Regions from separate parts of the Streptomyces sp. NPDC048507 genome, predicted to be linked through region 2. Evidence: riboswitches for the same ligand, from Rfam matches in the RefSeq annotation. Region 2 holds a riboswitch; the other holds the start of a gene.
What was found. A riboswitch is a leader RNA that binds a small molecule or an ion and turns the genes downstream of it on or off. The one in region 2 is predicted to bind S-adenosylmethionine.
Positions count from the first base shown of each region.

Region 1: linked by a shared signal. The riboswitch ahead of thrC (threonine synthase) and the one ahead of ACGFXC_RS22050 (aminotransferase class V-fold PLP-dependent enzyme) in region 2 are both predicted to bind S-adenosylmethionine.

Region 1 is NZ_JBICWZ010000013.1:73,368-88,527, forward strand. It holds gene ACGFXC_RS28975 (alanine/glycine:cation symporter family protein) at 1-323, opposite strand, end outside; gene ACGFXC_RS28980 (beta-glucanase) at 412-1,149, opposite strand; gene ACGFXC_RS28985 (phosphoribosylanthranilate isomerase) at 1,192-1,815, opposite strand; gene groL (chaperonin GroEL) at 1,968-3,590, opposite strand; gene ACGFXC_RS28995 (cold-shock protein) at 3,916-4,122, opposite strand; gene ACGFXC_RS29000 (MoaD/ThiS family protein) at 4,526-4,801, opposite strand; gene thrC (threonine synthase) at 4,836-6,125, opposite strand; SAM riboswitch class I at 6,143-6,300, opposite strand; gene ACGFXC_RS29010 (glucosyl-3-phosphoglycerate synthase) at 6,496-7,446, shown strand; gene ACGFXC_RS29015 (trehalose-6-phosphate synthase) at 7,509-8,978, shown strand; gene ACGFXC_RS29020 (hypothetical protein) at 8,951-9,697, opposite strand; gene ACGFXC_RS29025 (TetR/AcrR family transcriptional regulator) at 9,790-10,413, shown strand; gene otsB (trehalose-phosphatase) at 10,444-11,301, opposite strand; gene ACGFXC_RS29035 (DUF3263 domain-containing protein) at 11,356-11,592, opposite strand; gene ACGFXC_RS29040 (extracellular solute-binding protein) at 11,671-12,975, opposite strand; gene ACGFXC_RS29045 (ROK family protein) at 13,187-14,119, shown strand; gene nagA (N-acetylglucosamine-6-phosphate deacetylase) at 14,119-15,160, shown strand, end outside.
Region 2 is NZ_JBICWZ010000007.1:385,203-400,362, reverse strand. It holds gene ACGFXC_RS22075 (heme-copper oxidase subunit III) at 1-157, shown strand, start outside; gene ACGFXC_RS22070 (c-type cytochrome) at 234-1,043, shown strand; gene ACGFXC_RS22065 (Rieske 2Fe-2S domain-containing protein) at 1,040-2,098, shown strand; gene ACGFXC_RS22060 (cytochrome bc complex cytochrome b subunit) at 2,095-3,750, shown strand; gene trpD (anthranilate phosphoribosyltransferase) at 3,918-4,982, shown strand; SAM riboswitch class IV at 5,078-5,194, shown strand; gene ACGFXC_RS22050 (aminotransferase class V-fold PLP-dependent enzyme) at 5,419-6,825, shown strand; gene ACGFXC_RS22045 (ferredoxin) at 6,838-7,431, shown strand; gene ACGFXC_RS22040 (Lrp/AsnC family transcriptional regulator) at 7,459-7,740, opposite strand; gene ACGFXC_RS22035 (rhomboid family intramembrane serine protease) at 7,737-8,459, opposite strand; gene ACGFXC_RS22030 (hypothetical protein) at 8,593-8,832, shown strand; gene ACGFXC_RS22025 (NYN domain-containing protein) at 8,872-10,236, shown strand; gene ACGFXC_RS22020 (NlpC/P60 family protein) at 10,522-11,592, shown strand; gene ACGFXC_RS22015 (NlpC/P60 family protein) at 11,846-12,901, shown strand; gene ACGFXC_RS22010 (hypothetical protein) at 12,967-14,082, shown strand; gene ACGFXC_RS22005 (glycosyltransferase family 4 protein) at 14,106-15,160, shown strand, end outside.

The sequences.
Region 1 (15,160 bases), on a different contig from region 2:
CCGATCACCGCCATCACCCACATCCAGAACACCGCGCCCGCGCCGCCCAGCGTGATGGCCGTCGCGACACCGGCGATGTTGCCGGTGCCGACGCGGGCCGCCGCCGAGATGGTGAACGCCCCGAACGAGGACACCTGCTTGCGGCCGTCGGCGCGCGGCGGGGTCTTCTCCTTCACCACGCGGAACATCTCGGGCAGCAGGCGCAGCTGCACACCGCGGGACCGGACCGTGAAGTACAGGCCGGCACCGACCACCAGCGGGATCAGCAGGTAGGTCCAGAGGTGGTCGTTGACGGTGACGACCAGGGTGTCCAGGGTGTCCATGCACCGAAGTCTCCCGGGGCCGAAGGCCCCCCGACAGGGACCTTGGTCCGCTCCGGCCGGGCCCGAAGGCCCCCGTGCGCGCCGCCCGTCAGGCCCGCAGCACCCGCAGCCGGGACACCTCGTAGGACATGCGGGTCAGCTCCGGGCCGGGCGCCGGGTGGTAACGGCCCGCGGACACCGAGAGGTTGACGATGAGGTACGCGTACCAGCCGCGCCCGACGCCCCGCCGGTCGGCGAAGACGCGCCTGCCGTTGACCCACCAGACGACGGAGCTGCGGCCGAACTCCACCTTCAGGTCCACCCAGGCACCGGGCCGGACCGACGGATCGCGGTGGTAGCGGTGCGCCTCGCGGACGTGGTTGGACAGCTCCAGCAGGTCGGGGTTGTCGGGGTGGTACTCGAAGACGTCGATCTCCTGGCCGCCGTCGCGCCAGGTCCAGATCGCGGGCCAGGCCCCCGTCTCCAGCGGCAGCCGCACCCGGGCCTCCAGCACGTCACCGGTGCGGACGGTGAACCCCTGGTCGCTGCCCTCGGTGGTCAGCAGCCCGGTGTCCCAGTCGCCGTCGGGGCGCAGGGTGGCCAGGAAGGTCCCGCCGCGGCTGTAGGCGGGGTCGTCGGTGAGGTGGTCGAGCTTGTTGTCGCCCGGGTTGACCGGGCCGCCGTCGGGATAGGCCCAGGAGCGGCCGGCCACCCACTGGGCGGTCGAGGTGAAGTCGGCGGTGAAGACGGGGCTGAGGCGCGGGGCGAGCACGGGCAGGCCCCCGCCGCCCCCGGGGGCGAGGCGGCGGGTCAGGCGCCGCAGCCATCCGAGCGTTTCCGGTTCCATGGGGCGGTTCTGCCCGCCCGGCGGCGCCCCACACCGCCGTTCTCACTGAGAGTAATCGTACGATCGCGCTGCGGCGATGAAGGCGCGGATCAGCTCGGGGGACTTCACCCCGCGTTCGGCCTCGACCCCGCTGGAGACGTCGACCCCCCAGGCGCGGGTCGCGGCGAGGGCCTCCCGGACCGTGTCCGGGGTGAGGCCGCCGGCCAGCAGCCAGCGCCCCTCGGGGGCCGTGAACTGCGCCGACCCCCAGTTCCAGGGCTTTCCGGAGCCCGGGTCGGGGGCGTCGAGCAGGAGCAGATCCTCGCCGTACTCGCCGCAGCGCCGGACGTGCTCGGCGGTGGCCCGCAGCAGGGTGCGCCCGGGGGCGCGCAGGGTCGTGTAGTACGCGGGTTCTTCGTCCCCGTGCAGCTGTACGCCGCGCACGCCACTCTCCTCGGTGAGCCGGCGCACCTCCTCGACGTCCTGGCCGCGGAACACTCCGACGGTCAGCACGCCCTCGGGCACCCGGGCCACCAGGTCGCGGGCGGCACCGGCCCCGATGGTCCGGGGGCTGGCGGCGGCGAACACGAACCCGACGGCGTCGGCCCCGGCCGCCACGGCCACGTCGACGTCCCGCGCGGTCTTCAGCCCACAGATCTTGACGAACGGTCCACTGCTTGCAGTCATGCTCCGAGTCTTCCAAACCGGTCCCCATCGCGGCGATACGTCCCGCCCACCGGGCACCCGGCCCGCGGCCCGGGCCCGCCGGGAACGCCCGAGGGCGGCACCCCGGTCGGGGTGCCGCCCTCGTTCGAGAACAGCCGATCAGCCGGGGCCGATCAGAAGTCCATGTCACCGCCCGGCATGCCGCCGCCCGCGGGGGCACCGGCCTTCTCGGGCTTGTCGGCGATGACGGCCTCGGTCGTCAGGAACAGCGCGGCGATCGACGCGGCGTTCTGCAGCGCGGAGCGCGTGACCTTCGCCGGGTCGATGATGCCCTCGGCGATCATGTCGACGTACTCGCCGGTCGCGGCGTTCAGACCGTGGCCGACGGCCAGGTTGCGCACCTTCTCGACGACGACGCCACCCTCGAGACCACCGTTGACGGCGATCTGCTTGAGCGGGGCCTCCAGCGCGAGCTTGACGGCGTTGGCGCCGGTCGCCTCGTCGCCGGTGAGCTCGAGCTTCTCGAAGACCGAGGAGGCCTGGAGCAGGGCCACGCCACCACCGGCGACGATGCCCTCCTCGACGGCCGCCTTCGCGTTGCGGACGGCGTCCTCGATGCGGTGCTTGCGCTCCTTGAGCTCGACCTCGGTCGCGGCGCCGGCCTTGATGACGGCCACGCCGCCGGCCAGCTTCGCGAGGCGCTCCTGGAGCTTCTCGCGGTCGTAGTCCGAGTCGGAGTTCTCGATCTCGGCGCGGATCTGGTTGACGCGGCCCTGGACCTGGTCGCTGTCACCGGAGCCGTCGACGATGGTCGTCTCGTCCTTGGTGATGACGACCTTGCGGGCGCGGCCGAGCAGGTCGAGACCGGCGTTCTCCAGCTTGAGGCCGACCTCCTCGGAGATGACGGTGCCGCCCGTGAGGATGGCGATGTCGCCGAGCATGGCCTTGCGGCGGTCGCCGAAGCCCGGGGCCTTGACCGCGACGGACTTGAAGGTGCCGCGGATCTTGTTGACGACCAGGGTCGACAGGGCCTCGCCCTCGACGTCCTCGGCGATGATCAGCAGCGGCTTGCCGGACTGCATGACCTTCTCCAGGAGCGGCAGCAGGTCCTTGACCGAGCCGATCTTGGAGTTGACGATCAGGATGTACGGGTCGTCGAGGGACGCCTCCATACGCTCCATGTCGGTGGCGAAGTACGCCGAGATGTAGCCCTTGTCGAAGCGCATGCCCTCGGTGAGCTCGAGCTCCAGACCGAAGGTCTGCGACTCCTCGACGGTGATGACGCCTTCCTTGCCGACCTTGTCCATGGCCTCGGCGATGAGCTCGCCGATCTGGGTGTCGGCGGCGGAGATGGAGGCCGTGGAAGCGATCTGCTCCTTGGTCTCGACGTCCTTGGCCTGCGCCAGCAGGGCGGCGGAGACGGCCTCGACGGCCTTCTCGATACCGCGCTTGAGGGCCATCGGGTTGGCACCGGCGGCCACGTTGCGCAGGCCCTCGCGGACGAGCGCCTGGGCGAGAACGGTGGCGGTGGTCGTACCGTCGCCGGCGACGTCGTCCGTCTTCTTGGCGACTTCCTTGACCAGCTCGGCGCCGATCTTCTCGTACGGGTCCTCGAGCTCGATCTCCTTGGCGATGGAGACGCCGTCGTTGGTGATCGTGGGGGCGCCCCACTTCTTCTCAAGGACGACGTTGCGACCCTTGGGGCCAAGGGTGACCTTGACGGCGTCGGCGAGCTGGTTCATGCCACGCTCGAGACCGCGCCGGGCCTCCTCGTTGAACGCAATGATCTTGGCCATCTGAAGTGGTCCTCCCGGACAGGGGTGGATTGCTCCGGACCGCGCCCGCGCCCGCGACGGACGGCCTGCGGAGCCGGCGGTTCCTTCCCGCCGGACCCGTCGGGCCTCACCGACCCGGTCCTCGTCTTTAGTAGCACTCTCACCTGGAGAGTGCTAACGCCAATGATTAGCACTCGACCCCCGCGAGTGCAAGCGGCTCCGGATGATCCGGGACGGCTTCCGGCCGTGCGGCGGGGCCGCACAACGCACGAGGGGCCCGCATCCCGTGTCCGGGATGTGGGCCCCTCGTGGTGTCTGTGCGTCGGTGGTCGATCGCGCTGGGGACTCAGCCGGCAGCGAGCTTGACCATGTCCGCCTGCGGACCCTTCTGGCCCTGCGAGATCTCGAACTCGACCCGCTGACCCTCTTCAAGGGTGCGGTACCCGTCCATCTGGATGGCGCTGTAGTGGACGAACACATCCGCACCACCGTCGACCGCGATGAAGCCGTAGCCCTTCTCCGCGTTGAACCACTTGACGGTGCCCTGAGCCATGCCTAACTCCCCTATTACTGGCCCTTGCGCGGGTCCGCACTTCGCGGACCCGGGTCAGAAGTTGCGCCGGAACGCCTCGACCGCGGCTGAATGTATCCGCACCGGTGCTGTCTGCGACAGGTCATTCCGACGAGAATTCTGGACACCGGGAAACATTGAAATAGAGTGAAAATTTGGCATATTGCCGGGCAACTCGGGCCCGGCAATCCTCGCCAAAGACCCAAAGGGCGCACCCATGTTGACTCAATGTCAACCCTCGCCGGCCCCGTTCATATGCGGCGGGCAAGAACGGCGGAGGGGACTTCCCCAACCTTACCGCGCCCAATCAAGCAGAATTGCCCCCTCCGCTTATGAGCGGAGGGGGCAATTCACTTTACGTCCGGCGCCCGGAGGGGCAGGAGCGTCAGCCGCCCGCGACGGCCGGGATGATCGAGACGCCGGCGCCGTCGGGCGTCGCCGCCTCCAGGCCGCCCTCGAAGCGCACGTCGTCGTCGTTGACGTAGACGTTCACGAAGCGGCGCAGCTTGCCCTGGTCGTCCAGGACCCGGGCGGCGATGCCGGGGTGGCTGCGCTCCAGGGACTCGATGACCTCGGCCAGGGTCGCGCCCTCGGCCGGGACCTCGGCGACGCCGCCGGTGTAGGTGCGCAGGATGGTGGGGATGCGGACGTTGACGCTCATGGCGCTACCGCCTTTCCGGGATGCGGGGGAAGGGTCAGGCCAGGCCGGCGGCGCGGAACGCGTCCAGGCTGGGGCGGATGGTGGCGCTCTGGCCGCTGTCGGCGGCCACCGCCTCCAGGGTCTTGAGGCCGTCACCGGTGTTCAGGATCACGGTGGTCAGCGACGGGTCGAGCTGCCCGTTCTCGATGAGCTTCTTCGTCACGCCGACGGTCACGCCGCCCGCGGTCTCGGCGAAGATGCCCTCGGTCTGCGCCAGGACCTTGATGGCCTCGACGACCTGGGTGTCGTCGACGTCCTCGACGTAGCCGCCGGTGCGCCGCGCGATGTCCAGGACGTACGGGCCGTCCGCCGGGTTGCCGATGGCGAGGGACTTGGCGATGGTGTCCGGCTTCTGCGGGCGGACCACGTCGTGCCCGGCCTTGAAGGCGGTGGACACCGGGGAGCAGCCCTCGGCCTGGGCGCCGAAGATCTTGTACGGCTTGTCCTCGACCAGACCGAGCTTGATCAGCTCCTGCAGACCCTTGTCGATCTTCGTCAGCTGGGAGCCGGACGCGATCGGGATGACGATCTGGTCGGGCAGCCGCCAGCCGAGCTGCTCGCAGATCTCGTACGCCAGGGTCTTGGAGCCCTCGCCGTAGTAGGGGCGCAGGTTGACGTTGACGAAGCCCCAGCCCTCGCCCAGCGGGTCGCCGATGAGCTCGGAGCAGAAGCGGTTGACGTCGTCGTAGTTGCCCTCGATGCCGACCAGGTCGCCACCGTAGACACCGGCCATGACGACCTTGCCCTGCTCCAGGTCGTGCGGGATGAACACGCAGGAGCGGAAACCGGCGCGGGCGGCCGCGGCGCCGACGGCGCCGGCCAGGTTGCCGGTGGAGGAGCAGGAGAGGGTGGTGAAGCCGAAGGCGCGGGCCGCCTCGACGGCGATGGCCACGACGCGGTCCTTGAAGGAGTGCGTCGGGTTGCCCGAGTCGTCCTTGACGTAGAGCTTGCCGGTGACGCCCAGCTCCTTGGCCAGGTTCGCCGCGTCCACGAGCTTGGTGAAGCCGGGGTTCAGGCTGGGCTTGGAGGCCACGTCCGCGGGGACGGGCAGCAGCGGTGCGTAGCGCCAGATGTTGTCCGGACCGGCCTCGATGGCCGCGCGCAGGGCCTCCGGGTCGCCGAGCGGCAGGTCGTAGGCGACTTCGAGCGGGCCGAAACACTCGACGCAGGCGAAGACGGGACCGAGCTCGAAGCGGGTTCCGCACTCGCGGCAGGAAAGGCCGGTGGCGGGTCCGAGATCGACGGATCCGAGGTTGGCGGAAGTGGCGACAGTCTGTGCAGCCATGACGGCGAGGCCCTTTCTCCTCATCTTCCCCATGGCGCACTTCGCCATGAGACGGAATTGGCACCTTCCCGAGCCGGGGACCTCGCGGGAGTGCGTCGAAAACGCATCGCGAGAACCGACTGGAGGGTTGCCGGGGCTTCAACGGGCCGTGTCCCTCTGCCCCTCTGGATGAGCGGTATGGCACCGGCACACGCGCTCTATGGCGCGCCGGTGCGTTTGTGCGCGGGGACCCCCGGCATGCGGTGGTCCTTCGCGTTGTTCAAGACTGTAACCGAAGGCCCGGGTGGTTGAGACAGCCGTCCGAACGGCGAGATGGATCACATTTCGCCCCAAAACAACGAGTGACGCCGACAGGCAGGGAGTGCTGAGAGTGCTGGATGAGGTGGAGCGCTGGCTGGCAGACCGCTCCTGGTCCGCCGCCGACCGACCGCTCGACCAGCTGCTCGACCGGAAACGGGCGGCCGGGACGACGGTCAGCGTGGTGCTGCCCGCGCTCGACGAGGAGGCCACGGTCGGGCAGATCGTCGAGGTGATCCGGCGCGATCTCGTCGACGGCCTCGCGACCCCCCTGGTGGACGAGCTGGTCGTGGTCGACTCCGGGTCCGTCGACCGTACGGCGCAGGTGGCCGCCGAGGCCGGCGCCCGGGTCGTGCACCGGGACGCGATCCTGCCGCGGATCCCGGCGCTGCCCGGCAAGGGCGAGGTGCTGTGGCGCTCGCTGCTCGCGACGACGGGCGACGTCGTCTGCTTCGTCGACGCCGACCTGCGGGACTTCTCCGCGTCCTTCGTCTCCGGGATCGTCGGGCCGCTGCTGACCGATCCGCAGGTGCAGTTCGTCAAGGCCATGTACGACCGCCCGCTCGGCGACGCCCCGGGCCAGGGCGGTCGGGTCACCGAGCTGGTGGCCCGCCCGCTGCTGAACCTGAACTGGCCGCAGCTGGCCGGGTTCGTCCAGCCGCTGGGCGGCGAGTACGCCGTACGGCGCTCGCTGCTGGAGCGGCTGCCCTTCCCCGTCGGCTACGGCGTCGAGCTGGGCCTGCTGGTGGACGCGCTGCACACGGTCGGCCTCGACGCGCTGGCCCAGGTCGACGTCGGGGTCCGGCTGCACCGGCACCAGGACGGGCGGGCGCTGGGCCGGATGGCCGCCGCGATCTACCGCACGGCCCAGCTGCGGCTCTCGCGCGCGCACCTCGTACGCCCCGAGCTGACGCAGTTCGAGCGGGGGCCGGACGGGTTCGTGCCGCGCACCTACCCGGTGGACACCGAGGAGCGGCCGCCGATGGCCTCGATCGCCGAGTACGCGCGCAGCCGGGTGGCCTGAGCGGCCGGAGATGTGGCGTACGGCTCGGTTTGAGCCGGGGCGGGCCGGGCTAGGTTCGCGGCATGGCTTCTCAGGTACTCGTCGCCGCGAACCGCGGCCCGCTCTCGTACGCCCTCTCCGACGACGGCACGCTCAGCGCCCGGCGCGGCGGTGGCGGGCTCGTCTCCGGCCTGTCGGCGGCCCTCGCGAAGCAGCCGGAGGCCCTCTGGATCTGCGCCGCGCTCTCGGACGCGGACCGGGAGGCGGTGCGCCGGGGGACCTCCGAGCCCGGCGTCCGGATGCTGGACATCGATCCCGCGACCTACGACGGCGCGTACAACGGCATCGCCAACTCGGTGCTGTGGTTCACCCACCACCACCTCTACGACGTCCCGCGCGAGCCGGTCTTCGACGCGGCGTTCCGCCGCCACTGGGAGGCGTACACCGCCTACAACCGGGCCTTCGCCGGGGCGCTGGCCGAGGAGGCCGCCGAGGGCGCCCGCGTCCTGGTGCAGGACTACCACCTGGCGCTGGTCCCGGGGCAGCTGCGCGAGCTGCGCCCCGACCTGCGGATCGCGCACTTCACGCACACGCCCTGGGCGTCGCCGGAGTTCATGGAGATGCTCCCGGACGACGTCCGCTCCGAGCTGGTGTGGGGCATGCTCGGCGCGGACCAGCTGGGCTTCCACGCCCGGCGCTGGTCGGAGAACTTCATCGCGGGGGCGCACGCGAACGACGCGACCGGGGTCGCGGAGCCGTCCCCGGCCCCCGGCGCCGGCCGGGAGGGCGGGGTGGCGCACCGCAGGAAGCGCGCCGACGGCGGCGGGGACGGGCCGGAGCGGTTCACCGAGGTCCGCCGGTATCCGCTCGGCGTGGACGCGGAGGACCTGCGGGCGCTCGCGCACCGGCCGGCCGTGGACGACAAGCTGGCGGCGCTGCGGGCGGAGACCGAGGGCCGCCTGACGATCGTCCGCGTGGACCGCACCGAGCTGTCGAAGAACATCCTGCGCGGCCTGCTGGCCTACCGGGAGCTGCTCACCACGCACCCCGAGTGGCGCGAACGGGTGGTGCACCTGGCCTCCGCGTACCCGTCGCGGCAGGACCTCAAGGCCTACCGGGACTACACGGCCTCGGTGCGGGAGCTGGCGGCGGAGATCAACGAGGAGTTCGGGACGGCCCACTGGCAGCCGGTGCTGGTCTCCGTCGAGGACGACTTCGCGCGGTCCCTCGCCGCGTACCGGATGGCGGACGTGGCGCTGGTCAACCCGGTGCGGGACGGCATGAACCTGGTCGCGAAGGAGATCCCGGTGGTCTCGCAGGAGGGCTGCGCGCTGGTGCTGTCGACCGGGGCGGGCGCCTACGAGGAGCTGAAGGACGACGCCGTCACGGTGAACCCGTACGACGTCAGCGCGACGGCCCGGGCCCTGCACGAGGCCCTGGCGATGCCCCGCGAGGAGCGGGCGGAGCGCACGAAGCGGCTGGCGGCGGCGGCGACGGCGCTGCCCCCGGCGGCCTGGTTCGAGGCTCAGCTGGAGGCGCTGGCGGGGGCCTGAGCGGAGGAGCCGGCGGCGGGGGCGGGGGCGGCGGCGGGGGCGGTGGTGGGGCGTCCCGGCAGGCACAGGGCGAGGGCGCCCAGTACGAAGCCGTAGCAGGAGACCAGGCCGTGGCCGTTGGCCTGGGCGAACCAGAGCGCGAGGCCGAGGACGGGCACGCCGGCGGCGAGCAGCAGCTCCTTGCCGGCCGCCGCGTCCGCGGTCCCGGCGCGGCGGGCCCGCAGGGCGCGCACCAGGAGGGCGGCTGCGAGGGTGGCACCGAGGAAGTAGGTGGCGCCCGAGCTGCCGGCGAAGTTGCGGGGATCGGCGTCGTGGTGGCCGCCGAGGCCGAGCAGCGCGTCGGCGCGTTCCGGCAGCAGGACGCCGGCGAGGAAGAGGACGAGGGTGCGGGGCCCGCCCCAGTACCAGTCGGCCAGGGCCGCCACGGCGGCGAGGGTGGCGATGTTCCACGCGCCGCCGAGCAGGCCGCCGTTCTGCATGAAGACGGCGGTGACGACCCGCCACCACCCGTTCTTCGCGGGGTCGTCGTCGAGCGCGTCCATGGCACCGGACCAGCACAGCTGCGCGAGGACCCCGGCGAGGGCGAGGGCGGTCAGGCCCACCGCCGCCCAGGGGACGCGGCGGCCGCGCAGCGTGCCGCGGCCGAGCAGCTCCAGGCCGCCGTTGAACATGATCACCATCAATGCCGCCGTGGTCGCGTTGAACACGAGTGCGCCCATCGCCGCCACCCCCCTCCGGTCGTCGTGGGATGACAGTAGCGCCACCGGAGCAGACTTTCAAACAGTGTTAGAAAAACCCGTAGACTGGTCCCGTGAAGCTGACGAAGGAACGCATCATCGACGCGGGCATGGCGGAGTTCGCCGAGTCCGGCTACCAGGGCCTGTCCATGCGGCGGGTGGCGCAACGGCTCGACGCGAAGGCGGGCAGCCTCTACTACCACGTGCCCGGCAAGGCCGACCTGGTCCGGCTGATGGCCGACCGGGTGGCCCGCGAGGCCTACGACGCGGGGACCGCCGCGCTGGCCGCGCTGGACCCGGGCGCGGGCTGGCAGGAGCGGGTGGAGGCACAGACCGGGACGCTGCGCGCGGGCATCCGGCGGCACGCCGGGGGCGCGGTGATGTTCGCGGACAGCCCGAAGGTGCTCAGCACCGGGGCGCTCGCGGTGATGGAACGGCTGCTGGAGACCCTGCGCGCGGCGGGCGTCCCGGACGGGCCGGCGGCCGTGGGCGCCGACACCCTGCTCAGCCACCTCACGGGCTACGTGCTCCAGGAGCAGAGCCAGTCACCGGCGGCGCAGGCCGGCCCGGAGCAGGGCGCCGCGCTGGTGGCGCGCTTCCCGCTGACCGTGGCGGCCGCGTCGGCCTACGGGGAGGACGAGAAGTTCCTGCTCGGCGTCCGCCTGATCTGCGCGGGCCTGGCCGCGCAGATCCCCTAGGGGCTGTCGCGCGACGGCCCGCCGCGCGGGCTACTCCTGCGGCAGGGCGGCGGCCAGCCGGGCGAGGAAGGCGGTGACGGCGGCCGGGCCCGGCAGGACCAGGTCGGCGCGGGAGGCGAGTTCGGGGACCTCCGCCGAGCCGCTGCACACCAGCAGCCCGGGCAGGCCGTCGGTGCGGCGCTTCTCGACGGCCGCGAACGCCGCGAGGTCACCGAGGTCGTCGCCCGCGTACAGCACCGCCTCGGCGCCGCGTTCCTCCAGGAACGCGTTCAGGGCGACGCCCTTGTCCATGCCCGGCGGGCGCAGTTCCAGGACGGCCCGGCCCGGCTCGACCATCAGTCCGTGCCGGGCGGCGAGCTCCGCGAGGGGCTCCCGCAGGGCCTCGAACGCGGCCTCCGGGTTCTCGGCCCGGCGGGTGTGGACGGCCAGCGCCCGGCCCTTCTCCTCGATCCAGGTCCCGCGCCACGCTCCGATCGCGTCGAGGAACCCCGGCAGCTCGGCCCGTACGGCGGCCACGCCGGGATGTTCGGCGGGCGCGTGCACCAGGCCGGAGACGGCGTCCCAGCGCTCGGCCCCGTAGTGGCCGAGGACCACGAGGTGTTCGAGCCCGGGCACTCCGGCGAAGCCGCCGTAGCGGACGGCGACCCCGGCCGGGCGGCCGGTGACGACGGCGACCGCCTCGACCCGGGGGGCCAGCGCGGCGAGCGCCGGTACGGCGTCCGCGTGGGCCCGGGCCTGGTCGGGGTCGGCGACGATGTCGGCGAGCGTGCCGTCGAAGTCCAGGGCGACGACGGCCCTGCGCGGCGCACGCAGGAGGGCTTCGAGTCCCTCGCGTCCGGCCGCGGTGGCGGGCACGGGCATCGGCAGGTCGTGCGGATGGCTCCCCATACCGACGACCCTACCGGCGCCGCCCCGGCGCGCCCACCCCTTCCCGGGGAGCGGCTACCTGCGGGCCCGCTGGGCCGCGCGGATGCGGCGGAGCCGGTTGACCGTGCCCGGGGCGTGGGCGAGCGCCCGCGGATCGTCCATCAGGGCGTTGAGCAGCTGGTAGTACCGGACGGGGGTGAGGCCGAGGCCCTCCCGTATCGCCCGCTCCTTGGCGCCGGGCCCGGGCCAGGTTCGTCCCTCGTACGCGAGCACGGCGGCCTCCGTGGCCGTCAGCAGCCCGTCGTCCGTCATACGGCCAGATTAACGCCGCGCACCGACAGCCGCCGGGGGCTCCCCGGGCGGGCCCGGCGGGGCGCGCCCGGGGAGCCGTCAGCGCTCGTTGTCGGCCTTCCGCGCGGTCGACGCGATGTCCTCCAGCACCTTCGCGGGCTGGCCGCCCGGCTGTACGACCTTCCCGATGTTCTGCTTGACGTCCTCGCTGACCCCGGCCCAGGACTTCTTGCCGACCGGGTAGAGGCGGGCGGTCGGCAGGGCGGTCAGGAAGGTCTTCAGCTGGGCCGCCGAGCCGCCGCTGGCGGCCTCCATGGCCCGGTAGCCGCTGGTGGTGACCGGCAGCAGGTCGTACTTGTTGGTGAAGGCGGTCACGTTCTTCGCGGAGTACAGGTGGTCCAGGAACTTCCCGGACTCGGCCTTGTGGCCGTTCTTGAAGGCCATCACCCAGTCCGCGACGCCCATCGCGGAGTGGTCGGTGCCGTCCACGGTCGGCATGGGCACCATGGCGAACTTCACGCCCTTGCCGGCGGCCTGCTTGATCAGCGTGGGGTGGCCGTTGAGCATGCCGACCTCGCCGCGGGTGAAGGCGTCGAAGGCGGCCTGGCGGTCCAGCTTGCCGGGCTCGACCGGGCCGGTCAGGCCCTGCCCGACCATCTTGTCGCGCAGGAACTCGAAGGACTTCACGTTCTCCGGGGAGTCGATCGCGTACGCCTCCTCGTTGTCGGTGTAGCCGCCGCCGCCCGCCAGCATCCACATCATCGACTCGGCCTGGGCCTCCTCGCGGCCCAGCGGCACCGCCATGGGGGTGGGCACGCCCGCGGCCTTGAGCTTCTTGGCGGCCGCCTCCAGGTCCGCCCAGCTCTTGGGCTGCCAGGACCCCGAGCCGTCCTTGGGGATGACCCCGGCGTCCCCGAGCAGCTTCGTGTTGTAGAAGAGCAGCCGGGTGCTGGCCACGAAGGGCATGCCGTACTGGACCCGCTTGACCTTGCCCGCGTCGGCGAGCGGCCCGAGGAAGTCGGCCTCGGTGGTGACGGAGAGCAGCTCGTCGGCGGTGTAGAGCTTGCCGGCCTCGGCGTAGTCGGCGTAGGCGCCGATCTGGGCGATGTCGGGGGCCTTGCCCTCCTTGACCATCGCGGCGACCTTGGCGTCGACCTCGGACCAGGAGTAGACGCTGACCTCGACGTGGACGCCCGGGTTGTCCTTCTCGAAGGACGCGGCGAGGTCCTTCCAGTAGGCCTCGGAGGAATTCTGCGGATTGTCGCCGTAGTCGGCCGCCACGACCCGGAGGGTCACCTCGTTGTCACCACCGAGACCCGGGACGGCTCCGCAGCCCGTCAGCGTCACGGTGGTCAGGCACAGCGCGGCCCCGGTTGCGGCCAGGCTCAGGTAACGGCCCTTCACGGTTCTCGATCCACCCCTTGTTGTACGTACGATGCGACGTAAGGTCTACACCACTTTGGCGACTGCACCACATCCCGCGGCGGCCCCGCGCCGGGACTGTGTCCGGACCGTGTCCGGGCCCGGGTCCCGAATTTGTATGGCAGCGCAACAATCCCCCCCAATGGACTAGACCTTTCCCTCCCGAGCACGCGAGACTGTCTCTGTGAAACCCGTGAAACACGTCATCGCCCTCGATGTGGGCGGCACCGGGATGAAGGCCGCCCTCATCGCCGAGGACGGCACCCTGCTGCACGAGGCGCGCCGCGCCACCGGCCGCGAGCGGGGCCCCGAGGCCGTCGTCGAGACGATCCTGGACTTCGCCGCCGAACTGCTGCGGCTGGGCCCGGAGCGCTTCGGCGCGGCCGCCTCGGCCGCCGGAGTGGCCGTCCCCGGCATCGTCGACGCCGAACGGGGCACCGCCGTCTACGCCGCCAACCTCGGCTGGCGCGACGTACCGCTGCGCGACCTGCTCGGCGCCCGCCTCGGCGGCATCCCCGTCGCCCTCGGCCACGACGTGCGCACCGGCGGCCTCGCCGAGGGCCGCATCGGCGCCGGGCGGGGCGCCGACCGCTTCCTGTTCGTCCCGCTGGGCACCGGCATCGCCGGAGCCATCGGCATCGCCGGCCGCATCGAGGCGGGCGCCCACGGCTACGCGGGAGAGATCGGCCACATCGTGGTCCGCCCGGGCGGACCCGCCTGCGGCTGCGGCCAGCACGGCTGCCTGGAGACCCTGGCCTCGGCCTCCGCCGTCTCCCGCGCCTGGGCCGCCGCCTCCGGCGACCCCGGGGCCGACGCCGCCGACTGCGCCAAGGCCGTCGAGTCCGGTGACGCGCGCGCCCGCGAGGTGTGGCTCGCCGCCATCGGCGCGCTCGCCGACGGGCTCGTCACCGCGATCACCCTGCTGGACCCGCGCACCCTGATCATCGGTGGCGGGCTGGCCGAGGCGGGGGAAACCTTGTTCACACCACTTCGGACGGCCGTCGAGGAGCGCGTGACGTTCCAGCGGCTGCCCGAGATCCTTCCGGCCGCCCTCGGGGACACCGCCGGATGCCTGGGCGCAGGGCTGCTCGCCTGGGACCTACTCGCCACGGAGGTACCTGCCTGATGTCCGGAAGCGCACACAGCACCGTTCTCTCCGGCGCCCGGGTGGTGCTGCCCACCGGGACCGTCGCGGGCGGACGGGTGATCGTCGAGGGCGACCGCATCGCGGGCAGCGCCCACGAGGGCGCCGAGGTCGTCGACCTGTCCGGGCACTGGATCGTCCCCGGCTTCGTGGACATGCACAACCACGGCGGCGGCGGAGCCTCCTTCACCTCCGGCACCGCCGAGGAGGTCCTCCGGGGCGTACGGACCCACCGCGAGCACGGCACCACCACCCTCATCGCCTCCACCGTCACCGGCGACCTGGACGAACTGGCCCGGCGCGCCGCCCTGCTCGCCGAGCTCACCCAGCAGGGCGAGATCGCCGGCATCCACTTCGAGGGCCCCTTCATCAACCCCTGCCGCAAGGGCGCCCACAAGGAGGACCTGCTCCGCGACCCCGACCCGGCCGAGGTCCGCAAGCTGGTCGACGCCGCGCACGGCGCCGCCCGCATGGTCACCCTCGCGACCGAGCTCCCGGGCGGCCTGGACTCCGTACGGCTGCTGGCCGAACACGGGGTCATCGCCGCGATCGGCCACACGGACTCCACGTACGAACAGACGCGCCAGGCCATCGACGCGGGCGCCACCGTCGCCACCCACCTCTACAACGCGATGCCCGGCCTGGAACACCGCGCGCCCGGCCCGATCGCCGCGCTGCTGGAGGACGAACGGGTCACCGTCGAGCTGATCAACGACGGCACCCACCTGCACCCGGCGATGCTGGAGCTGGCCTTCCACCACGCGGGCGCCCACCGCGTCGCCCTGATCACCGACGCCATGGACGCGGCCGGCTTCGGCGACGGCACCTACCACCTCGGCCCGCTGGAGGTGGAGGTCAAGGACGGCGTCGCCCGGCTCGTGGAGGGCGGCTCCATCGCCGGCTCCACCCTGACCCTGGACACCGCGTTCAAGCGGTCGGTGACGGTGGACCGGCTCCCGGTGGAATCCGTCGTGCAGGCCATCTCGGCCAACCCCGCGAAGCTGATCGGCCTCTACGACCAGG
Region 2 (15,160 bases):
CGGTCTCATCGCCTTCCTGCTGGTCCTCGGCCGGACGTACGCGGCCAAGAGGTTCACCCACGAACAGGCCACGTCGGCCATCGTCGTGTCCTACTACTGGCACTTCGTCGATGTCGTCTGGATCGGCCTCTTCGCGACGATCTACCTGATCAAGTAGCGAACACGTCGCCGGGCCCGTCCCGGCACTCCATCCAGAAACACCGACGCAGAAGATCCTGACACCGGGGTAATCCGTGAAAAAGCTCTCCGCACGACGACGCCATCCGCTGGCGGCGGTCGTCGTTCTACTCTTCGCGCTGGCGGTCACTGGGGGGCTGTACGCCGCCTTCGCGCCCGCGAGCAAGGCGCAGGCCGACGAAACCGCCCAGTCCCTCGCCATCGAGGAGGGCAAGAAGCTCTACGCCGTGGGCTGCGCAAGCTGCCACGGAACCGGCGGTCAGGGTTCCACTGACGGCCCCAGCCTGGTCGGCGTCGGCTCCGCGGCCGTCGACTTCCAGGTGAGCACCGGCCGCATGCCGGCCCAGCAGCCCGGCGCCCAGGTGCCGAAGAAGCCGGTCATCTACTCCCAGGCCCAGATCGACCAGCTCGCGGGATACATCTCCTCCCTCGGTGCCGGCCCGATCACGCCGACCGAGAAGCAGTACGACCCGGCCGGTGCCGACATCGCCAACGGTGGCGTCCTGTTCCGCAACAACTGCGCGCAGTGCCACAACTTCACCGGCGAGGGCGGCGCCCTGACGAACGGCAAGTACGCCCCGAACCTCGAGGGCGTCGAGCCGAAGCACATCTACGAGGCCATGCTCACCGGCCCGCAGAACATGCCCTCCTTCCCCGACAGCACCATGCCGGAGAAGCAGAAGAAGGACATCATCGCGTACCTCCAGAACGTCAACGGCGATAAGTCGACCAGCCCCGGTGGCCTCAAGCTCGGCGGCCTCGGCCCCGTCTCCGAGGGTCTGTTCGGCTGGATCTTCGGTCTGGGTGCGCTGATCGCTGTCGCCGTCTGGGTCGCGGCCCACACCGCTAAGGCCAAGAAGTCATGAGTAGCCAAGACATTCCCGAAGAGAAGCACCTGCCGAGCGAGCAGGGCGACGCGCACCACGGTGGCGTAGCGGTCGCGGACGAGCCGTTCGCGGACCCGGGCCTTCCGGTCCACAAGCCGCGCATCCAGGACATCGACGAGCGGGCCGCCAAGCGGTCCGAGCGCGTGGTCGCGATGCTGTTCACGCTGTCGATGCTGGCCACGATCGGCTTCATCGCCTCCTACGTGACCCTCCCGGTCGACAAGATCGTCTACATCTTCCCCATCGGGAAGGTGAGCGCGCTGAACTTCGCGCTCGGTCTGACCCTGGGCACGGCGCTCTTCTGCATCGGCGCGGGCGCGGTCCACTGGGCCCGCACCCTGATGTCCGACGTGGAGGTCGCCGACGAGCGCCACGCGATCGCGGCGCCGGCGGAGGTCAAGGCGAAGGTCCTCCAGGACTTCGCCGACGGTGCGAGCGAGTCCGGCATCGGCCGCCGTCCGCTGATCCGCAACACGATGCTCGGCGCGCTGGCCATGCTGCCGCTGTCCGCCGTCGTGATCCTGCGCGACCTGGGGCCCCTGCCCGAGGACAAGCTGCGCAAGACCGTGTGGTCCAAGGGCAAGCTGCTGATCAACGACAACACCAACGAGCCGCTGCGTCCCGAGGACGTGCTCGTCGGTTCGCTGACCTTCGCCCGGCCGGAAGGCCTGGAAGAGGACCAGCACGACTTCCAGACGCAGATCGCCAAGGCCGCCCTGATGATCGTCCGGATCAAGCCGGAGGACATCAAGGACAAGCAGGAGCTGGAGTGGTCCCACGAGGGGATCGTGGCCTACTCCAAGATCTGCACCCACGTCGGCTGCCCGATCAGCCTGTACGAGCAGCAGACGCACCACGTGCTCTGCCCGTGCCACCAGTCCACCTTCGACCTCTCCGACGGCGCCCGAGTCATCTTCGGCCCGGCCGGTCACGCGCTTCCGCAGCTGCGGATCGGCGTCAATGACGAAGGCTTCCTCGAAGCGCACGGCGACTTCGAAGAGCCCGTCGGTCCTGCTTTCTGGGAGCGCGGATGAGCACTGCCACCACGAATTCATCAGCTGCCGGCGCGCCGGGCAACGCAGGACGCAAGGCCCCGGCCGGCGAGCGCGTGGCCGACTGGGCGGACGGCCGGCTGGGCATCTACAGCCTGGCCAAGTCCAACATGCGCAAGATCTTCCCGGACCACTGGTCCTTCATGCTCGGTGAGATCTGCCTCTACAGCTTCATCATCATCATCCTCACGGGTGTGTACCTGACGCTGTTCTTCCACCCGAGCATGAACGAGGTCGTGTACCACGGCTCGTACGTGCCGATGCAGGGCGTCCAGATGTCCGAGGCCTTCGCCTCGACGCTGGACATCAGCTTCGACGTCCGCGGCGGTCTGCTCATCCGGCAGATCCACCACTGGGCGGCGCTGATCTTCGTCGCGGCCATGCTCGTGCACATGATGCGCGTGTTCTTCACGGGTGCGTTCCGCAAGCCCCGCGAGGTCAACTGGGTCTTCGGCTTCCTGCTGCTGGTCCTCGGCATGTTCACCGGTTTCACCGGTTACTCCCTGCCGGACGACCTGCTCTCGGGCACCGGTGTCCGCTTCATGGAGGGCGCGATCCTGTCCGTGCCGATCGTCGGCACGTACCTGTCGTTCTTCCTCTTCGGCGGCGAGTTCCCCGGCGGCGACTTCGTCGCGCGGTTCTACTCGATCCACATCCTGCTGCTGCCCGGCATCATGATGGGCCTGCTGGTGGCCCACCTGATCCTGGTCTTCTACCACAAGCACACCCAGTTCGCGGGTCCCGGCAAGACGAACAACAACGTCGTCGGCATGCCGCTGCTGCCGGTCTACATGGCCAAGGCCGGAGGCTTCTTCTTCCTGGTCTTCGGTGTCATCGCGGCCATCGCGGCGCTCGCGTCGATCAACCCGATCTGGGCGCTGGGCCCGTACCGTCCGGACCACGTGTCCACCGGTGCGCAGCCCGACTGGTACATGGGCTTCTCCGAGGGCCTGATCCGTGCCATGCCCGGCTGGGAGATCAACCTGTGGGGCCACACGCTCGTCCTGGGCGTGTTCGTACCGCTGGTGATCTTCCCGCTGATCCTGGTCGCGATCGCGGTGTACCCGTTCATCGAGTCCTGGGTCACCGGGGACAAGAACGAGCACCACATCCTGGACCGCCCGCGCAACGTGCCGACCCGTACGGCCTTCGGTGTCGCCTGGCTCACGTGGTACGTGATCCTGCTGATCGCCGGTGGCAACGACATGTTCGCGCAGTACTTCCACCTGTCGATCAACTCGATCACCTGGTTCGCGCGGATCGGCTTCTTCCTGGGCCCGGTCGTCGCCTTCGTGATCACCAAGCGGATCTGCCTCGGCCTCCAGCGCCGGGACCACGACAAGGTGCTGCACGGTCGCGAGACCGGCATCATCAAGCGCCTGCCGCACGGTGAGTTCGTCGAGGTCCACGAGCCGCTCTCGCAGGGCAAGCTGCACACCCTCACCTCGCACACGCAGTACGACCCGATCGAGATCGGCCCGACGGTCGACGAGAACGGTGTCGAGCGCAAGGTGAAGGCCACCGAGAAGCTGCGCGCGAAGCTCAGCAAGGGCTTCTACGGGGAGAACACCCACATCCCCAAGCCGACGGTGGAGGAGTACAAGGAGATCCAGAGCGGCCACGGCCACCACTGACCTCCGGTAGGACCCGTTAGAGGGATCGGTTCCGGCCAATCCCGGTGTTGCCACGGTGAGGGCCCCGTCCAGTGTCTGGACGGGGCTCTTTGCCGTCTCCGGGGCTGGATAGGCTGAGATCCTTCCCCATTCCACGTGGAACTTTTTCCGAGCAGCAGGAGCGGACCATGAACGTTGTGACCCCGGCAGGCGGCGACAGCGTGGCGGCCCGCGGCTGGCCGGGTCTCCTCGACGCCCTGCTCACCGGCCGCGACCTCGGGGCGGACGACACCGCCTGGGCCATGGACCGCGTCATGCGCGGCGAGGCCACGGACGCGCAGATCGCCGGTTTCATGGTGGCGCTGCGGGCCAAGGGGGAGACGGTCGCGGAGATCAACGGCATGGTGCGTGCCATGTACGATCACGCCAACCTGATCGAGGTGCCGGGCCGCACGGTGGACATCGTCGGCACGGGCGGGGACGGGGCGAAGACCGTCAACATCTCCACCATGTCGGCGCTCGTGGTGGCCGGTACCGGTGCCAAGGTGGTCAAGCACGGCAACCGGGCCGCCTCTTCGGCGAGCGGCTCCTCCGACGTCCTGGAGAAGCTCGGCGTCAACCTCAACCTCACCCCGGCCCGGGTGGCGGAGGTGGTCGAGGAGGCCGGCATCACCTTCTGCTTCGCGGTCAAGTTCCACCCCGCCCTGCGGCACGTGGCGGCCGCCCGCAAGGAGCTGGGCATCCGGACCACCTTCAACTTCCTCGGCCCGCTGACCAACCCGGCGCGGGTGCGCGCGCAGGCCACGGGCGTGGCCGACCCGCGGGTGGCGCCCATCGTCGCCGGGGTGCTCGCGGAGCGCGGCTCCTCGGCTCTGGTCTTCCGCGGCGACGACGGCATGGACGAGCTGACCACGACGGCGACCTCCCGGGTCTGGTGGGTCCGCGGGGGCAAGGTCACCGAGCTGGCCTTCGACCCGCGCGACGTCGGGATCCCGATCGTGGACGTCGCCGACCTGCGCGGCGAGGACCCCTCCTACAACGCGGACGTCGCCCGCCGGCTGCTGGCCGGTGAGAGCGGCCCCGTGCGCGACGCCGTCCTGCTGAACTCGGCGGCTGCCCTGGTGGCGCTGGACCCGGGCACCGGCTCGCTGGAGGAGCAGATCGCGGCGGGCATCGCCCGTGCGGCCGAGTCGATCGACTCGGGTTCGGCCCGGGCGGCGCTGGAGCGCTGGGTGGCCGCCAGCAACGCCTGACCCGCGACGGCCGGAGCGCCGTTCCCGCGAGACCCCGGTCCACATGGTGGACCGGGGTCTTGTGCGCGGGGGATCTTGTGGCAGGATGCTGACCAGGTCACGAGTGACAGCGTTTTGGCCCCGGCTCGCTGTCCGGCAACCCTCCTTCCGTGGCGGGGTGCCCCGGGTGATGACCAGGTCGTAGGCAGCGAGGTCTACGGCAAGCGCGGATCCCTCGATACCAGGGGTCCTGGGTCTTCGAGGAGCTTTTTCCGTGAGCAAGCGAATGCGATAGGGCGACTCCGCCCCTTCTTCACCCCTCGGAACAGGGTCGCCGCGGCGTACCCCCATGTCCTTCCGAGGCTCTCCCCGTACCCCTGTGGCCGGCCGCCGAGCCGTACCCGCGTACGGGCCGAACAACGAAGCCATTCAGCCCTGCCTGCCGGGAGACACCGCCATGTCCGCAACCCTGAACGCCACCGCCACCGCCGCCGACTCCGTTGCCGCCTGCGCCGACGCCGGCGTCGACCCCGCCTGTGCCGCGCCGCTGCCGGTCCTCGGCCGGGACGTCACCGTGCCGCTCGTGACCGGTGGCGAGGTCACCTACGCCGCCCTCGACTACGCGGCCAGCGCCCCGGCGCTCCAGCGGGTCTGGGACGACGTGGCCGCGTACGCCCCCTACTACGGCAGCGTGCACCGCGGGGCCGGGTACCTCTCCCAGCTGTCCACCGACCTGTTCGAGCAGAGCCGCGTCGCGGTCGCCGAGTTCCTGGACTGCCGCCCCGCCGACCAGGTGGTCTTCACCCGGTCGACCACCGACTCGCTGAACCTGCTGGCCGCCGTCCTCCCGGCCGGCTGCCAGGTCTTCGTCTTCGAGACCGAGCACCACGCCTCGCTGCTGCCCTGGGGCGACGCGCAGGTCACCTACCTGAACGCCCCCCGCACCCCGGACCAGGCCGTCGCGACGCTGGAGCGGGCGCTCGCCGACCGCGACCCCTACGGCCCGGCGCTGGTGTGCGTCACCGGGGCGTCCAACGTCACCGGCGAGCTGTGGCCGGTCAAGGAGCTGGCCGCCGCCGCGCACGCCCACGGCGCGCGGATCGTCCTGGACGCCGCCCAGCTGGCGCCGCACCACCCCGTGTCCGTCCAGGAGCTGGACGTCGACTGGATCGCCTTCTCCGGCCACAAGCTGTACGCCCCCTTCGGCTCGGGCGTGCTCGCCGGCCGCGCCGACTGGCTCCAGCAGGCCCCGCCCTACCTCGCGGGCGGCGGCGCCTCCCGTACGGTGGCCCGCCGCGAGGACGGCGGCGTCGACGTCGAGTGGCACACCACCGCCGCCCGCCACGAGGCCGGCTCCCCGAACGTCATCGGCGTCTACTCCATCGCCTCGGCCTGCCGGGCCCTGAAGGAGGCCGGGTTCGAGGGCCTCGTCGCCCGCGAGAACCACCTCATCGCGAAGGTCCGCGCGGGCCTGGCCGAGGTCCCGGCCGTCCGGGTCCTGTCCCTCTTCGGGGACGACGCCCCGCGCGTCGGCGTGATCTCCTTCGTGGTCGACGGCTGGAACAGCTCCCACTTCGCCGCGGCCCTGTCCGCCGAGTACGGCATCGGCGTCCGCGACGGCCTCTTCTGCGCCCATCCGCTGGTCCGCACCCTGCTCGGCAGCGAGCCGCAGGAGCCGGGCGAGTGCGGTGCGCCGGAGGCGGCGCCGGGGGAGCGCTCGCTCAACGCGATCCGCGTCAGCTTCGGCGCGGGCACCCCCGACGAGCACGTCGAGCGGTTCGTGCGCGCGGTGAAGGAGCTCGTCGCGGACGGCGCCAAGTGGCAGTACCGCACGGAAGAGGGCCGCTGCGTCCCGGCGGTCTGACACGCTGCGGTCATGACCTACTGGGACCCCCTGCCGACCGTCCGGGCGATCGTGGGCAAGCCGCTGCCCCAGTGGGACCCGCGCCGCGGCCCGGTGCGGCACGACTGGAGCGGTCCCGCCGGACGTGTACACCACCCGTGGGCCCGACGGGACTGGCGCAGCGTGCCGGGCCCGTTCTACGCGGCGGAGACGGACACCTGCTGGACGGGGCGCGGGTGCGCGCCCGCGCACGTGCTGTACGACGACGACGGCGACGGCCAGGAGTTCGTCTACCGCCAGCCCCGCTCGCCGCGGGAGGCGTACGAGCTGATCTGCGCGGGCGAGTGCGAGGTCTTCGGGGCCTACGGAGGAGACGGGGACGCGTACTGGACCCCGGAACTCGTCCGTGACTGGTGGCGGGACCGCCGGCGGGTGCGGGAGTGGGCCGTCCGCCTGGACCGGACCTGGTCGGTGTCGGCCCGCGCCGACGAGCGGGAGGCGGCGGGCGGGGCCCGCGCGTACGTGTCCCACATCGACGGCGAGCTGGAGGGGTACCTGCGCGGCTACCTCTTCCGGCTCCAGGAGGGCCGGACCGCCCGGTCGGCGGAGGCTCTGCCGGGGCTGTGAGGCCCCGGGCCCGGGACCGGCCGGGCGTTACGCGTCCAGGCCGATGGCGAACGCGGCTTCCAGGTCGTGCTGCGAGTAGGTGCGGAACGCCACGTGCGTGTCGGTCGCCTCGACGCCCGGGATCTTGCTGATGCGGCCGGGGATGATGTCGGCCAGGTTCTCGTGGCGGGCCACGCGGACCAGTGCGATCAGGTCGTACGTGCCGGTGACGGAGTAGACCTCGCTGACGCTGTCCAGCGCGGCGATGGACTCGGCGATCTCGGGGATGCGGTCCACGCTGGTCTTGATGAGCACGATCGCGGTGATCACGGTTGGCTGTCTCCCTCGCCGGCAGTCACTGGTCTCCTCACTCTAGTCGTACGCCGATAGCGCGCCCACGCGTAGAGGAAGCCCACGGAGAAGCCCACCACGTGGGCCAGGTAGGCCACTCCGGGCCCGCTCTCCGCGCGCTGCGCGGCCAGCCACTGCAGGGCGAACCAGAACATCAGCACGATCCAGGCCGGGAAGCGCAGCGGCAGGAAGAGCAGGAACGGGAACAGGCTCGTCACCCGCGCCTTCGGGAAGAGGCAGAGGAAGGCCCCGAGCACCGCCGAGATGGCTCCCGACGCGCCGACCAGCGTCTGGTCGGAGGAGGCGTTGGCCGCCGCGTACGCCGCCAGCGCCAGATATCCGGTGCACACGTAGAAGACGAGGAACGGCGCCCGGCCCATCCGTTCCTCCGTCATCGCGCCGAAGACGTGCAGGAAGAGCATGTTCCCGAGCAGGTGCAGCCAGCTGCCGTGGACGAAGAGCGCGGTCAGCGGGGTCAGCAGCGGGCGTCCGGCCCCGGAGAACAGTTCGTCGGGGACCACGCCCCAGTGCTGGAAGTACCGCGTGCCCGAGTCCAGCAGGCGTTCGCCCGTGCCGTAGGAGGGATTGAGGCCGGAGGCCGGGCCGAGCACGAACGCCAGGCAGCAGCCGGCGATCAGCGCGTAGGTGACCACCGGGCCCCGGGCGGCCTCGCGGACCGTCAGCCACTTTACGATCATGCGACAGAGCATGACGCAGGAGCACCCGCCCGGGGGCGTTGCCAGGCCGTAGGGTTACGTGCTGCGGTCCGCGAGCGCAACGCGGGGCCGGGAACGCTTTGATTGAATGAGCTACGAAGGAGAGTGCGGCCCGATGACGGTTCCCCTGCCGACCGACACCACCCGGTGGCGCTGCACGTTGTGCGGCAACCTCACGCGGTTCGACGTCACCCGTTCGTCGAAGGCCGTCGAGTACGTCCACCTGGACCTCGCCGGGGAGCCCAAGGTCGAGGAGCGCGAGGTGGTCAGTGAGACCATCGAGTCGGTGCGATGTCGCTGGTGCAACGCGGTGGACCAGATCGAGCTCGTGGACAGGCCGGGCACCGGCTCCTGAGGGAGCCGGGCCCACAGTAGATCACGGTAGGGGTGACGGATTGTGGAGCCAGCAAGCGGCGCTGAGCCGGCCGACGCGGCCGGCGACGCCGCCGAGGTGCTCGACCGCCCGCTGCCGGAAGGCGTGCGGCGCCGGGTCGTCGCGCTCGTCTCGGACGCCTTCGGCGGACTGACGGTCGCGGACCTTCCGGCGCAGTTGCGCCAGTACGCCCGTTTCACCCCGACCCGGCGGGCCAAGTTCGCCGGGAACGCCATGGCGGCCGCCGTGGAGACGGACGGCGCCTTCCGCAGCCGGGTCGCGGAGAAGCTGCGCGAGGCGCAGCCGGAGCTGGCGGGCGCGCTGGACGCCGGAGCCCCGCCGGCCGCGGCGGACCCGCTGGACGTGGCGGCCGCCGCGTACGTGCTGCGTCCGGCCGGCTGGGTGAAGCTGGTGGCCGCCGCGGGCGAGGAGGCGCAGCGCGCCGACGCCGAGCGGGTCGGCGACGAGACCCGCCGGGAAGTCGAACGGCTGCGCGGGGAGCTGGCCCAGGCCAGGGAGCAGCAGCGCTCCGGCGGCGACCAGGTGCGGGTCGACCTGGAGGCCTCCCGCAAGGAAGCGGAATCGCTTCAGCGCAAGCTGCGCAGTGCCTTGAGCGACGTCAAGCGGGGCGAGGCGGCGCTGCGGAAGGTGACGGCGGAGATCGACGGGTTCCGGGCCGAGGCGGCCGCGCAGGTGGCGGCCGCCGAGAGCGAGACCCGGCGGCTCAAGTCCCGGCTGGCGGAGGTGGAGTCGGCGCTGGAGACCTCGCGCCGGGCCACCCGCGAGGGGCGCAGCATCGAGGACATGCGGCTGCGGCTGCTGCTGGACACGGTGCTGGACGCGGCGGCGGGGCTGCGCCGCGAACTGGCGCTGCCGCCGCTGTCGACGCGCCCGGCCGACACGGTGGAGGCCGTGGAGCCGGGCCGGATGACGCCGAAGGACATCGCGGCGCGCGCCCTGTCGGAGACCGATCCGGCTCTGCTGGACCAGCTGTTGGCGCTGCCCCAGGCGCACCTGGTGGTCGACGGCTACAACGTGACCAAGACCGGGTACCCGACGATGCCGCTGGAGAAGCAGCGGCTGCGGCTGCTGGGCGGGCTGTCGATGCTGGCCGCGCAGACGGGCGCCGAGATGACCTGCGTGTTCGACGGGGCGGAGCTGGCGGCCCCGGTGCTGCTCGCCCCGCCGCGCGGGGTGCGGGTGCTGTTCTCCAAGGCCGGGGTGACGGCCGACGAGCTGATCCGCCAGCTGGTGCGGGCCGAGCCGTCCGGCCGTCCGGTGGTCGTGGTCTCCACGGACCGGGAGGTGGCCGACGGGGTGGCGAAGGCGGGGGCACGGCCGGTGACGTCGGCGCTGCTGCTGAAGCGGCTGTCGAGGGTTTCGTAACCGACGGGGCTTTGGCGGCTTTCGTAACTGCTGCGCGCAATGCCGGAATTGGCGCCCGGAGTGGGGGACGCACCGTCAACTCCCCGGCACGCAGCGTGGGCCGCGGGTAAAAAGGCCGGTCCCGAAGCGGAATTTTTCTCGCGGGGATTTGAACTGATCACAGGCAGGTCACTAGGGTCAGTTCAAACCTTCGTGCGGTAGTTCACTCATTCGGGGTGACGGCGGAGGCGCGCTGCCGAGCCCCCGACCGTCTTCGGCGGCTCCAGGAAGAAGGAGCTCGCTCTCGTGGCGTCCCACCGTCGTCCCAAGCCGCCCACCCGTACGCGCGTGAGCGTGCTCACGGCCCTCGCCACCGCGGCCGTCGCCCTCTCCTCCCAGTCGGCCATGGCCGCGCCGGACAAGCCCGGCAAGGACGAGGTCAAATCCAAGGTCGACGCCCTCTACGAGGAGTCCGAGCAGGCGGGCGAGAAGGCCAACGCCGCCAAGGACCGCCAGGACAAGCTGGAGAAGGAGATCGCGCAGCTCCAGGACCAGGTCGCCCGCGGCCAGGACGAGCTCAACGGCCTGCGCAACACCCTCGGTTCGATGGCGACCGCCCAGTACCGCGGCGGCGGCCTCGACCAGTCGGTGGAGCTGCTGCTGTCCGGTGACCCGGAGACCTACCTCGACAAGGCCTCCACGCTCCAGCAGTTGAGCGGCAAGCAGGTCGAGGCGATATCCAAGATCCAGGCCAAGCAGCGCAGCCTCGCCCAGCAGCGCGCGGAGGCCACCGGCAAGCTCGCCGACCTCGACGCCACCCGCAAGGAGCTGGCCGAGAAGAAGAAGACCGCCCAGGACAAGCTCGCGGACGCCCAGGCCCAGCTCAACTCGCTGACCGCGGAGGAGCGCGGGCAGCTCAAGAGCGAGGCGGCCAAGGACGGCGAGAGCGCCGCGAACGCCGCGAACGGCGGCGGCGGAGCCAAGCCCGGGGCCGGAGCGGGATCGGGCGGGGGCCCCGTCAAGGGCTCGGGCCGGGCCGCCGACGCGCTCGCCGCCGCGCTGACCCAGAAGGGCGACCGGTACCACATGGGCGACACCGGCCCCGACTCCTGGGACTGCTCCGGACTGACGCAGTGGGCCTACGCGCAGGCCGGCGTCGACATCAGCCGCACCACCTACACCCAGGTCAACGACGGCACGCGCATCGGCATGAGCCAGCTCCAGCCCGGCGACCTGGTCTTCTTCTACGACGACCTGCACCACGTGGGCCTCTACGCCGGCAACGGCCAGGTCTTCCACGCCTCCAACCCCACCGGCGGCGTCCGCTACGAGGCCATGAAGAACATGCCCTTCCAGTTCGGCGTCCGCGTCGGCTGACCCGCTCCGCCCCGCCCGCCCCGTCGCCGGGACGCGCCGCACACCGCCCATCCGGGCGAATTGCGCGGAGCCGCCCTGACCCCGTGCCCCGCCGGTGACCTGCGTCTGAGGCGGGGCTCCGGCATGTGCGCCCCGCGCCGGTCGTTGGCCGGTGCGTGGTGGCGCGGCTACTGTCTGCCACCGCGGAACCCGGCACACGGCCGTCCACGGAGGGCGGACCCGGGCCCCGCGCAGCGGAAGGGAGCGGTTCCACGTGGCGTCCCATCGCCGGACCGGCCTCAGCGGCCTCGACCGGAGCACCAAGGTCACCGTCTTGACCGCCGCCGCGGCCACCGCCGCCGTGGCCCTGACGGGCGCACCCGCCGCCCAGGCGTCCCCCGGACTCCCGCCGGCCCCCTCCACCGGTTCCCGCGCCCAGGTCGACCGCCTCTTCGAAGAGGCCGAACAGGCCACCGAGCGGTTCAACGAGGCGGGCGAGAAGGCCGACCGGCTGCGGGCCGAGATCAGCCGGGCCCAGGACGCGGTCGCCCGCGGCCAGGAGCGCATCAACACCATGCGCGGGGTTCTCGGCGCCTTCGCCGGAGCCCAGTACCGCTCGGGCGGCCTGGACCCGACGGTCGAGCTGATGCTGTCCGACGACCCCGGGGACTACCTCGACAAGTCGGCCGTCCTGAACCGGCTCAGCGGCCGCCAGGCCCAGCAGCTGGGCGAACTGCGCGAGGAGCAGCGCCGGATCGGCCAGCAGCGCCAGGAGGCCACCCGCAAGCTCTCCGAGCTGGAGGCCCTGCGCACCGAGGTGGCCACCCAGAAGCGCTCCGTCACGGCGAAGCTCGCCGCCGCCCGGCAGCTGCTCGACGCCATGCCCTCGGGGGAGCGGGCCGACTTCGAGCGGGCCTCCCGCTCGGGCGGCCGCCCCGGCGTGCTGCCGGACCCCTCCTTCGCCGGGGGCGGCGGCCACGCCTCGGGCCGCGCCATGACGGCCGTGATGGCGGCCCGGGCGGCCGTCGGACGGCCGTACGTATGGGGCTCCACCGGCCCCTCCGGTTTCGACTGCTCCGGGCTGATGGTGTGGTCCTACCGGCAGGCGGGGGTCTCCCTGCCGCGCACGTCGCAGGCCCAGCGGTACGCGGGCCGCCAGGTGCCGCTCTCGCAGGCCCAGCCCGGGGACCTGGTGACGTACCGCTCGGACGCCAGCCACGTCGGCATGTACGTGGGCAACGGTCAGGTGGTGCACGCCCCCTACCCGGGCGCCCGGGTGCGCTACGACCCCGTCGGGATGATGCCGGTCTCCTCGGTGACCCGGCCCTAAGACGGCTCCGCCGGACCGTGCCGCCGCCCGTGGGGGACGGGCGGGGCCTGCGTACGATCGGGCGGGTGAGCCCGATCCGCACCGTCCCGCGCCTCCTCGCGCTGCTGCTCTGCCTGCTGCCGCTGGTGGCGTGCGGGCGGCCCGCCGGGCGCGGGGGCGAGGAGGCCGGGGTCCGGGAGGCCGTCGCCGCCTGGTCGCGGACCCCGCCCGCGCGGCTCGCCGGGATCCCGCTGGAGGGCTGGACCTACGAGGTCGGCTCCGTCCGGCTGGACGGCGTACGGGCCCACGTGCGCGCCGCCCTGCGCTACCGGCTGGCCGGCTACGACGGGGCCCCCGCCAGGTCCGCCCGCGCGGTGGAGCTGACCCGGGAGGGCGCCGCCTGGAAGGTGACCTCCGACGGGCCCGCCCCCGGGGCGCCCCCGCAGCTGTGGGACCAGGGCGAGGTGGCCGCCGTACGGGGCGCCGCCTCCCTGGTGCTCGGCGTCGGGCAGAGCCCCGCGACACTGGCCGAGGTGGGCCGGGAGGCCGACCGGGCGGTGCCCGCAGTGAGCGCCGCCTGGCCGGACGCGTGGGCGCGCCGGGTGGTGGTGCTCGTCCCCGGCTCGCTGGACGCGATGGCCGCGCTGCTCGGGAAGCCCGCCGCCACCTACCGGGGGCTGGGCGCCGTCACCACCGGCAGCATCGGCGGCGGACCGGCCCCGGCCGACCGGATCGTGATCAACCCGGAGGGGTACGCGCAGCTCGGCGCGGCGGGCAAGGACGTCGTCCTGACCCACGAGGCCACCCACGTCGCCACCCGCGGCGCCACCACGGCCGGGACCCCGCAGTGGCTGTCCGAGGGCTTCGCCGACTGGGTCGCCTACCGGGACGGCCCGCTCACCCCGGCCGAGGCGGCGCCCGCCCTCGCCCGCGCCGTCCGCGAGGGGGGACCGCCCGGGGAGCTCCCGGCCGACGCCGCGTTCGCCTTCGGCGGCGACCAGGAGGCCGCCGCCCGGGCCTACGAGGGCGCCTGGCTGGCCTGCCGTCTCATCGCGGACCGCTGGGGCGCGGCGGCCCTCGTACGGCTCTACGAACGGGCGGGCCGCGAGTCGCTGCCGGCCGCGCTGGAAACCGTACTGGGCACGGACCGGCAGGGGCTGACGCGGGCCTGGCAGGAGGCCCTGCGCCACGAACTGGGCTGACGCCGTCCGGTACGTTGGCAGCGATGCACAAGACGCTGATCGTGACCAACGACTTCCCGCCGCGCCCGGGCGGCATCCAGGCCTTCCTGCACAACATGGCGCTGCGCCTCGACCCCGAACAGGTCGTCGTCTACGCCTCCACCTGGAAGCACGGAGCCGAGGGCCGGGCGGCCACCGCCGCCTTCGACGCCGAGCAGCCCTTCCCGGTGGTGCGCGACCGCACCACCATGCTGCTGCCGACGCCCCGGGTGACCCGCCGGGCGGTGTCCCTGCTGCGCGAACACGGCTGCGGTTCGGTGTGGTTCGGGGCGGCCGCCCCGCTCGGGCTGATGGGCCCGGCGCTGCGCCGGGCGGGTGCCCGGCGGCTGGTCGCCACCACCCACGGGCACGAGGCGGGCTGGGCGCAGCTGCCGGCCGCGCGGCAGCTGCTGCGGCGGATCGGCGAGGGCACCGACACCCTGACCTACCTGGGCGAGTACACGCGTGCGCGGATCGCCTCCGCCGTCACGGAGCGGGCGGCGGCCCGGATGGTCCAACTGCCGCCGGGGGTGGACGAGAAGACCTTCCACCCCGGATCGGGCGGCGCCGAGGTCCGGGCCCGGCTGGGCCTGACCGGCCGGCCGGTGGCCGTGTGCGTATCCCGGCTGGTCCCGCGCAAGGGGCAGGACACCCTGATCGAGGCCATGCCCCGGATCCTGGCGGCCGTGCCGGACGCGGTGCTGCTGGTCGTGGGCGGCGGCCCGTACGAGGCGGACCTGCGCGCGCTGGCCGCCCGCGCCGGGGTCGCGGAGTCGGTGGTCTTCACCGGGGCGGTCCCCTGGGAGGAGCTGCCGGCCCACTACGGCGCGGGTGACGTCTTCGCGATGCCGTGCCGGACCCGGCGGGGCGGACTGGACGTGGAGGGGCTCGGGATCGTCTACCTGGAGGCCTCCGCGACGGGCCTGCCGGTGGTCGCGGGCGACTCGGGCGGCGCGCCCGACGCGGTGCTCGACGGGGAGACCGGCTGGGTCGTGCGCGGCGGCTCCCCGGACGAGGCCGCCGAGCGGATCGTCGCCCTCCTCCAGGACCCGGAACTGCG